DNA from 2 places in the Arthrobacter sp. SlRoot2-15 genome. Region 1 is predicted to be linked to the other one. Evidence: riboswitches for the same ligand, from Rfam matches in the RefSeq annotation. Region 1 holds a riboswitch; the other holds the start of a gene.
The links. A riboswitch is a leader RNA that binds a small molecule or an ion and turns the genes downstream of it on or off. The one in region 1 is predicted to bind thiamine pyrophosphate.
Positions count from the first base shown of each region.

Region 2: another riboswitch for thiamine pyrophosphate. It lies ahead of thiO (glycine oxidase ThiO); the one in region 1 lies ahead of AC6I9V_RS09580 (ECF transporter S component).

Region 1 covers NZ_AP046058.1:2,098,910-2,103,717, forward strand. Annotated here, with positions in the region: gene AC6I9V_RS09555 (Na+/H+ antiporter subunit E) at 1-416, shown strand, start outside; gene AC6I9V_RS09560 (MrpF/PhaF family protein) at 413-691, shown strand; gene mnhG (monovalent cation/H(+) antiporter subunit G) at 681-1,079, shown strand; gene AC6I9V_RS09570 (DUF4235 domain-containing protein) at 1,131-1,394, opposite strand; gene AC6I9V_RS09575 (heme-degrading domain-containing protein) at 1,436-1,984, opposite strand; TPP riboswitch at 2,062-2,202, shown strand; gene AC6I9V_RS09580 (ECF transporter S component) at 2,271-2,903, shown strand; gene AC6I9V_RS09585 (ABC transporter ATP-binding protein) at 2,917-4,551, shown strand; gene AC6I9V_RS09590 (energy-coupling factor transporter transmembrane component T family protein) at 4,548-4,808, shown strand, end outside.
Region 2 covers NZ_AP046058.1:2,849,570-2,854,377, forward strand. Annotated here, with positions in the region: gene AC6I9V_RS13185 (DEAD/DEAH box helicase) at 1-553, opposite strand, end outside; gene AC6I9V_RS13190 (RNB domain-containing ribonuclease) at 873-2,387, opposite strand; gene AC6I9V_RS13195 (ferritin-like fold-containing protein) at 2,429-3,100, shown strand; gene thiE (thiamine phosphate synthase) at 3,097-3,807, opposite strand; TPP riboswitch at 3,834-3,954, shown strand; gene thiO (glycine oxidase ThiO) at 3,946-4,808, shown strand, end outside.

The sequences.
Region 1 (4,808 bases):
TGGCACGGGTGTTCTACCTGCCGCCGGTGGAACTGGGCGGCCGCTTCAACGTGCTGCGTGCCGTGCCGTTCGCCCTGGTGTTCCTGGCCAAGGTGGTGGCGGCCAGCTTCCAGGTGCTGTTCCTGGCCGTGGTCCGGGGGCCGCGGGTAATCAGCGCCGTCGTCGCCGTCCCGCTCCGGAGCCACTCCGACCTGCTGGTGACGGCCACCGGGCATGTCATCTCGCTGATCCCGGGGTCGCTGGTGGTGGAGGTGGACCGCTCCACGTCCACGCTTTACATCCACGGCATCAACGTCCGCGACGCCGAGGATGCCGCCAAGCTCCGCAAGGAAGTCCGCGACACCGAGGCCGGGCTGATCCGGATCATGGGCACCAAGGCCGAACTCTCCGCCCTGCAACAGGAGGTGGGCGCATGATGCCCCTGGTCCTGGCCATTACCGCCGTCGTGCTGTCCCTCGCCGCCGGCGGGGCGATCATCCGCATCGCGCGCGGGCCCTCGCTGCTGGACCGGGTGCTCGCCGCCGACGTGCTGCTCGCCATCCTCGGCGCGGCGCTGTGCATCGACATGGCCGTGAACCGGCACCTGAACAACCTGATGCTGCTGGTGGCCATCTCCATCATCGGCTTTGTGGGCTCGGTGACGGTGGCCCGTTTTGTGGCGGACCGGAGGAAACAGCCCAATGAATCCTGAGACGTTCCCCGCCGACGCCGTGATCGACGCCGTCTCGGCCGTGTTTATGGTGCTCGGGGCGGTGATGTCCCTCGGCGCGGCGATCGGCCTGCTGCGGTTCCCGGACCTGATGAGCCGGATGCACGCCGCGACCAAGCCGCAGGTGCTGGGGCTGTTCCTGCTGCTCTGCGCGGTGGGGCTGCAGCTGCGCACCTGGTGGGTGTGGCCGGTGCTGGTGGTGGCATGGATCTTCCAGCTGCTGACCGTGCCGGTCTCCGCCCACATGGTGGGCCGGGCCGGCTACCGCACCAAACACCTTCACCCGGAGCTGCTCAGCGCGGACGAGCTGGAGGCCGTGGTGCAGCAGGCGGCCGGCAAGAGCGGGTTCACCGACGACGACGTCGAGTGACGCCGCCGCCGGGACCCGCCGCTCTGGACGAGGCGGTTTAGACCAAGCGGTTTAGACCAGATCCTGGGTCTTGGCGAAGCGGGTGATCGCGCGCTGCGTGCCGCGGTTGGCGAGGACCTGGATGATGGCGCTGACCGAGGCCGAAATCAGGGCAAAGGTCAGGGCCTGGCGCAGGGTGGTGGGAACGTCGTCGTCGTGGCCCTTGGGCGGCTTGTTGCCGGTGGTCTTTTCCCAGACGGTGTCAACCACCTTGGTGCCGACAAAACCGGCGACGAGGCTGATGCCGGTGCCAAGCAGTTTGATGAAGATGTTCATGCGGCGTACTCCTTGCGGGAGGGAACAGGGCTTCCCCTAGCCTAGCCTCCCCTGGCGCCCCGACGGCCGAGGAATTCGGTCAGGGCCTCGACCACCAGTTCGTGGTCGGCCTTCTGCGGCAGCCCCGAGACCGTGACCGTGCCCACCGCGCCGGTTCCGCGCAGGTAGACGGGGAACGAGCCGCCGTGGGCGGCAAACTCCAGCTGGTCGAACCAGGCGTTGTCCTCGATCCTGCGCCCGGCAGCCCGGGCCCGGAGTCCCACGAGGAGCGACGGGACTTCATACCGCGAGGCCGTGCGCTGCTTGGCCCTGATCCAGCGCTCGTTGTCCGGGGTGGCACCCTCGAGGGCCGCGTGGAAGAGCACCTGCTCACCCTTGGTGATGTCGATGGCGATGGGGTGGTTGCGCTGCCGGCCGAGCTCCACCAGCAGGAACCCGAGCTCCAGCGCGTCGTCCTTGCTGAAGGACTCGAACTGCAGTTCATCGATTTCCGTCAGGATCCGGCCGATGAGCGCGGCCAGGGATCCCGGCGGCTGCGGTTCCGCGGAGTCGGGGTCGTAGTCGGGGGAAGGCGCTTGTGCATCGCTCATGGGATTCAGCTTCCGTTACGTTCTGCCGCTGCGCAACCCCAACGGGTGTAAACTGGGCCAGCCCATAAGGGTGATTTTAAATACGACAGGGGAGCGCCGCCGTCGGCCATCCGGAGCAGTCCGGGGATCCACAGGTGGGCGCTGAGAGTGCGGACAGCCGCAGACCCTCGAACCTGATCCGGTTAGTACCGGCGCAAGGGAGTCGAGTTCTCAGGGTGCCCGGCACCCGTGGCGGAAGCCGCGCGCAGCCGGAACACCCTCCCCTCCTGTACCTCAGGAGGACGATATGACTGATATTTCTGCAAAGCAGACACTGGCCACCGGCAAATACAGCTGGCGTGTGGTCGACATTGTGCTGGCCGCGTTGATTGCTGTTGCCGGCGGCGTGATTTTCTGGGCCTGGTCCCAGGGCGCCAACCTCGTAGCCGTGCCGCTGAACGCGGTCTACCCGCCGCTGACCGGGCTCTACGCCGGCGGCTGGATGATCCCGGCGGTGCTGGGCATGCTGGTCATCCGCAAACCGGGAGCAGCGCTGTTCTGCGAAACCGTGGCCGCCACGGGTGAGCTGATCATGGGTTCCCAATACGGCGCCTCCGTGCTGTTCTCCGGTTTCGTGCAGGGCCTCGGCGCCGAGCTCGTCTTCGCCGCGTTCCTGTACAAGCGGTTCAACCTGCCGGTGTCCCTGCTTGCCGGCGCCGGCGCGGGCCTGTTCTGCGGCCTCAACGACTCCTTCCTGCCCTGGGGCTGGAACATCGCCTACGAGACCGGTGACAAGTTCGCCTACATCGTCTTCTGCGCCGTCTCTGGAGCCGTGATCGCCGGCGGACTGTCCTGGCTGGCCACCCGCGGGCTGGCCAAGACCGGGGTGCTCGCGTCGTTCGCGTCCCGCAAGGCGGCATCGGAACCCGTGTTCTCCTGATGCCCGCACACGCATGACTTCTGTCTACGACGTACGACCCGCCGCGGTCACCGCCCGCGGCTGGGGCTGGCGGCACGCCGGGCGGACACGTCCGGCCGTCAGCGGACTGGACCTGGATATCCGCCCGGGCGAGCGTGTGCTGCTGCTGGGCCCTTCCGGTTCCGGCAAGTCCACGCTGCTGCACGCCTTGGCGGGGGTGCTGGGGGAGGGCGCCGGCCCGTCCGCAGCTGCTTCCGCAGCCGCTTCCGCCGACGCGGACGACGCCGACGAGACCGGCAGCCTGCTGATCGACGGTGTCCCGCCCCGGGCAGCACGCGGACGGGCCGGCCTGGTGCAGCAGGACCCGGAAACCCAGGTGGTGCTCTCCCGGGTCGGCGACGACGTCGCCTTCGGCGCCGAGAACCTCGCGGTCCCGCCGGCGGAGATCTGGCGGCGCGTGGCGGAAGCGCTCGACGACGTCGGGCTCGGCGGGCTGCCGCTGGAGCACCCTACGTCGGCGCTCTCCGGCGGCCAAAAACAGCGGCTGGCCCTCGCCGGGATCCTCGCGATGCGGCCCGGGCTGCTGCTGCTGGACGAACCCACCGCCAACCTCGACCCCGCCGGTGTCCTGGAGGTCCGCGACGCCGTGGGCCGCTGCGTGGACAAGTCCGGGGCCACACTGGTGGTCGTGGAGCACCGCGTGGCCGTCTGGAAAGACCTCGTGGACCGGATCGTCGTGCTGCAGCCGGGGTCCGGCGCGGACTCCGGCGTGCTCTTGGACGGGCCGCCCGAGACGGTCCTGGAGCAGGCGCGGGACATGCTCATCGCCGCCGGCGTCTGGGTGCCGGGCCACGTCCCGGCGACGCGGGCGCGCAGCGGCGTGGCAGACGGGATCACCCGCGGTGGCGGCCCGGCGGGCTCAAATGCCGGCCAGCTGCTGCTCGCCGCCGAGAAACTGGCCGTCTCCCGCGAACGGCCCCGCCGCACCGGCCTGCTGGGGGGATTCCGGACGGCCCCGCCTGCGCCGGTGCAGGCCGGCATCACGGCCCAGGTCCGGGCCGGGCAGGCCCTGACCATCACCGGCCCCAACGGCTCCGGCAAATCGACGTTCGCCCTGACCCTGGCCGGCCTGCTGGCCCCCGTTGCCGGGTCCGTCTCCGCCACCACCGAGTTGAGCGCCGGCGCGGGCATCGACCCGTACAAGTGGAAGGCCCAGCAGCTGATCGCCCGGATCGGCACGGTGTTCCAGGAACCCGAGCACCAGTTCGTCACCGGCCGGGTGCTGGATGAGCTGATGTTCGGCCCCCGCCACCTGGGCCGCGGCGAGGAACGGGTGGACGAGCTGCTGGAGCGACTGCGGCTGCGCGACCTCGTGGACGCCAACCCCTACACGCTCTCCGGCGGCGAAAAGCGTCGGCTCTCGGTAGCCACCGTGCTCGCCGCCCACCCGCAGGTCCTGGTGCTGGACGAGCCCACCTTTGGCCAGGACGCCAACACGTGGGCAGAGCTGGCCTCCTTTCTCTCCGAGCTGCTCGACGCCGGCACGGCCGTGGTCTCGGTGACCCACGACGCCGAATTCAGCCAGGTCCTGGGCGGCGCCGAGCTCGCCCTCGGCGCCCCGCAGCCCGGGTTGTCCGGCCGGGCGCACCCCGGGGTGGCTGCACCGTGAGGGAGACCCTGACCCTGCGCGGCAACGATGCCCTGCTCACCCGCGCCAACCCGCTGGCCAAGTTCTCCGGCGTCCTGCTCATCACCGTGGCGCTGGCGCTGTCCATCGACTGGGTTTCCGCATCCGTGGCGCTCGCCGGCGAGCTCCTGCTGTTCCCGCTCGCCGGCCTGACCCTGGCCCTGCTCTGGCAGCGCGGCTGGCCGCTGATCCTCGCCGCGGCCGTGGGCGGCTGGAGCACCGCCATCCTGGCGGCGGAC
Region 2 (4,808 bases), 750 kb from region 1:
GGTGCTTCTGCTTGTACAGGTCGATCAGGCGCCCGGGGGTGCCGACGACGACCTCGACGCCCTGCTGCAGCGCCTCGACCTGCGGTTCGTAGGCGCGGCCGCCGTAGATGGTGGTGATCCGGGCGTTGCGCTTGCGGGCTGCCGTCTGCAAGTCGCTTGCGACCTGCACGGCCAGCTCGCGGGTCGGCACAATGACGAGGGCCTGCGGCGCGCCGGGGGCGGGCAGCAAGGCGTAGCCGGCGTCGTCGCGGCCGATGACCCGCTGCAGGGCCGGGATGCCGAAGCCAAGAGTCTTGCCGGTGCCGGTCTTGGCCTGGCCGATGATGTCATGGCCGGACAGCGCGACGGGCAGGGTCATGGCCTGGATCGGGAACGGGTGGGTGATGCCGGCGTCGGCGAGGGATTCCACGATGTCGGCGCGGACGTTGTAGTCGGCGAACGACTTTTCCGCGATTTCGTGCGGTTTTTCGTCCGAGATGATGGTCTCTTCCGGCTCGATCGATTCCGTGCCGGATTCGTCGGTCAGAAGCTGGTGCGTGTGCAATTCACTCACAGGGGAGTTTCCTTATTCATTTGGGCTGCGCTGCTTGCTCAACGGGGCCGGCGCGGGGCCGTTCCGGAGCACGCTCAGACGCGCAAGCAAGTCCAGTGGAAGCCGATCGCGGGCTATCTGATGCTGGCACTGGGACCAGCGGGTGTGTCTCAAGATCGCGTAGGGGCGGGCTTGTTGAATTCGAAAAACTTGGAAATCAACGACCGGGCATCCATTACTACCTTTCCAGTCTAGCCGTTCGCCGTTGCGAACCTCGACCGGGGGCCGCGGTGCGGCGCGCCCATGTGCCCCGCAACGGCGCGGAGCCGGGACCGGCGAATCAGCCGACGAGCTCGAGCCGGACTTCCCGGGTGGCGATGTCCGAGGACACCACGCGCACCCGGACCTGGGTGCCGGACTCGAGGTCGCCGGGGCACCGGGCGGTCACCGCGGGCTCGGCGATCTGCACGATCCCGGACGGGCCGTTCCCGTTTCCGTTTCCCTTGCCGGTGCCGGTGCCGGTCCCGTTTCCGTTGCCGCCGGGCCCGCCGGCGCCGTTCTTGGCCGGTTTCGAGCCGGAGATGACGACGGCGTCGAACTCCTGCCCGATGTGGTTGATCAGCAGGGCGGCCTCCACGGTGTCCAGCGAGAGCCGCTCCAGCTTGGCGGCCAGCTGGTCCGAGGCCGCCATGATGGCCGGCAGCGAGGGGAGCGCCGCGCGGGCCCAGCCGGGGACCTCGGCGCCGTTGGACAGGGCCTCGCAGATGACCAGGACGAAGCGGTCGATCAAGCGGCGCAGCGGGGCGGTGGAGTGGGCGTACGCCGCGCCGATGGCGGACTGGATCGCGTCCCCGGGGACTTCGCCGTCGAACGGGGTGTAGCCGGCGCCGCGGAAAAGCATGCCGGCCGAGTGGACGATCGCCAGCTGCCGGGGGTCCGTGGGGTCCAGGGTGCGCAGGTATTCCCCGTAGCTGATCTCCCCGTCCCACGGCTTGCCGAGCGCGCCGGTCTGGCGCCGGAAATGCCGCAGCGAACGCTCGTCCGGCGCGGGCATGGTGCGCAGGATGCCGACCTTGCCCCGGAGCATCAGCTCGGCCGCGGCCATGCCGGTCATCAGCGAGATCTGGGCGTTCCAGTCCTCCACCGGCAGCGGCGGGGCCGCGACAATCCGGTAGCCGCCGTCGGGCAGCTGCTCGATTTCCTGCTCCGGCATGTTCAGGCTGGCGCCGCCGCGCAAACGTTCCAGTTCCACCCGCTTGCTGCCGACTTCCTTCAGCAGCTGCAAGAGGGGGTCGGCGGTGCCGCCGTCGAGCTCGGCCTGCACCCCGTGGTAGCTGAGCTTGGCCCGGCTGCGGACCTGCGCCCGGCGCACCAGGACGGAGGACACCTCGGCGGCGGCATCGAGCTCGAACTCCCAGACGAAGGCCGCGCAGAGCTGGCCGGCCAGCAGGCTGCCGGCCGCCTCGCTGATGACTTCCGGATGCAGCGGGATCCGGCCCTCCGGCGTGTAGAACGTCTGGCCGCGGCGGCGGGTTTCGGCGTCGAGCGCGCTGCCTGGGGCGACGAAGGAGGGGACGTCCGCGATCGCGTAGAAGACTTTGTACCCGTCGCCGGCGCGGTCAATGAAGAGCGCCTGGTCCAGGTCCGTTGAGGAGGCCGGATCAATGGTCACAAACTCCACGTGGGTCAGGTCCAGGGCCGGCAGCTCGTGGCCTGCCACCGCTGCCTCGGCCTCGCGGAGCACCTCGTCCGGGAACGGGCCCGGCAGCTCCAGCGTGGTGCGCAGTGCGTTGAGCGACTGGGCCAGTTGGTTCTGCTGCTGGCGCACGCTTGGGGTCAGGCGATGATGAGACACGAAAATCAGGTTAGCCCGATTTTCGCCATTAGTCTTGGAGCATGAGCACTTCCCCGGCCAGCCCCGTCCGCGACCAGCATTTTCTCCGGGAGCTGCTGGGTGTGATGGCCTACGGGGAGCTCTCGGCCTTCGAACGGCTGTCTTCCGACGCCCGGTATTCGCCCACGCTGCATGACCGCGCCGTGCTGGGGAGCCTTGCCGTCACCGAGTTCCAGCACTACGAACTGGTCTGCGCGAAACTGGCGGAGCTCGGCGTCGACGCGGAGGAGGCCATGCTGCCGTTCCAGCCGTCCGTGGACCACTTCCATGAGCGCACCCGCCCCTCCGACTGGTACGAGTCGCTGATGAAGGCCTACGTGATCGACACGGTGTCCGCGGACTTCTACCGCCTGATTTCCGGCTACGTCGACGCCGGCACGGCCGCCCTGATCGAGCAGGTCCAGTCAGCCGAGGGCGCGACGGCAGTGCTGGGCGAACGGCTCAAGGCGGCGCTCGCGGATGATCCCCGGCTGGCTTCCCGGCTGGCCCTGTGGGCGCGGCGCCTGCTGGGCGAGGCGCTCACCCAGGCCCAGCGCGTCAGTGTGGACCGCGCCCTCCTGGGCGGTCTGGCCGGCGTGGACGAGGCCGGGGCAGGGGAACTGGTCCGCTCCCTGACTGCCGAGCTCGCCGCCGCCCACTCCCGCCGGATGTCCCAGCTGGGGCTCGCGGGTTAGCTGGACGCGGCGTCGGCATCCGCCCCCGCGTCGAGCGAGGCAAGCAGCGCGCGTGCCGCCCCGGCGGGATCGTCGGCCTCGGTGATCGCCCGGACCACCACGACCCGGCGGGCGCCCGCCTCCACCACCTGCTCCACGTTGCCCAGATCGATGCCTCCGATCGCAAACCACGGCACCACCCCGGCGACCCGGCCGCTGTCGCCGGCCTCGGCCCGTTCAATCGCCGCCGCGGCGTAGCGCACCAGGTCCAGCCCGACGGCGGCGCGGCCCGGCTTGGTGGGGGTCGCCCAGACCGGACCCACGCAGAAGTAGTCCAGCCCGCTCCGGCCCGGGGCCGCGGCGATGGCCGCGTCGACCTGTTCCGGGGTGTGCGTGGACATGCCGATCACGGTGCCCTTGCCCAGGAAATCCCGGGCCGCGGCGAAGGGAATGTCCTTCTGGCCGATATGGAAGACCGGCGCCCCGGCGAGCGAGGCGAGGTCGGCGCGGTCGTTCACGGCCCAGAGCCGGCCGTGCCGCTGCGCTACGGAGTGCAGGACCTCCAGGAGCTCGAGCTCCTCGGCCGCCTCCAGTGACTTGTCCCGCAACTGGATGATGTCCACCCCGCCGGCGAAGGCGGCGTCGACGAAGTACTCGAAGTCGCCGCGGCCCTTCCGGGCATCGGTGCACAGGTACAGGCGGGCGGTGGTGTGGACATCCTGGCTCATGCCCCAAGCCTAGTTCCTCTAAACTGGGCGCATACCGCGGGAGCCCGCGCGGGCCGTCACACGGCCGCCGGGCTGAGAGGGCGTCAGAGCCGACCGCTTGACCTGATCCGGCTAGTACCGGCGTAGGGAAGGAAACCTATGGACGCACCAGTCCCGCCATCGGCCGCCCCGGCGGACCCCTCAGCACACCGGTACGACGTCGCCGTGATCGGCGGCGGGGTGGTCGGCCACGGGATCGCCTGGGAGGCGCGGCGCTCGGGCCGTTCCGTGGCCCTGATCGATGACGCCCCCGGCAGCGGGGCCAGCTGGGCTGCCGCCGGCATGCTGGCCCCCGTCAGCGAACTCCACTACCAGGAGGAAGCGCTCCTGGCGCTCATGCTGGAGGCCGCCCGGCTGTGGCCGGGCTTCGCCGCCGGCCTGGACGGTGCCCTGGACGGCGGTACCGGGTCCGGCCCGGAAGGGGCGGGCGGCACGGGGTATCTCACGACGCCGACCCTCGCCGTCGGCGCGGATGCGGCGGACCGCCGGGCACTCGCGGACCTGCGGGCCGTGCAGCAGGCCTGCGGCCTCGCCGTGGAGCCGCTGACCGTGCGTGAGGCACGGGCCCGCGAGCCGCTGCTCAGCCCCGGCATCTCCTGCGCCCTCGACATACCCGCCGACCACCAGGTGGACCCGCGCCGGCTGCTGGGCAGGATCGGAGCGCTGCTGCGCGCGGACGCCCGGTTCGCGGCCGTGCCCCGCCGCGCCGACGGGCTGCTCTGGGACGGAGGCCGCGTCTCCGGCGCCAGCCTCGAAGGCGGCGGCGAGATCCGCGCAGACGAGACCGTCGTGGCCAACGGCCTCGGGGCGGCGGACCTGCAGGGCCTGCCCGGGGGACTCGCCCTGCCGCTGCGCCCGGTCTACGGGGACATCCTCCGGCTCCGTGTGCCGCCACGGCTCCGGCCGCTGCTGCGCTCCACCGTGCGGGGACTGGTCCGGGGGGTGCCGGTGTACATCGTCCC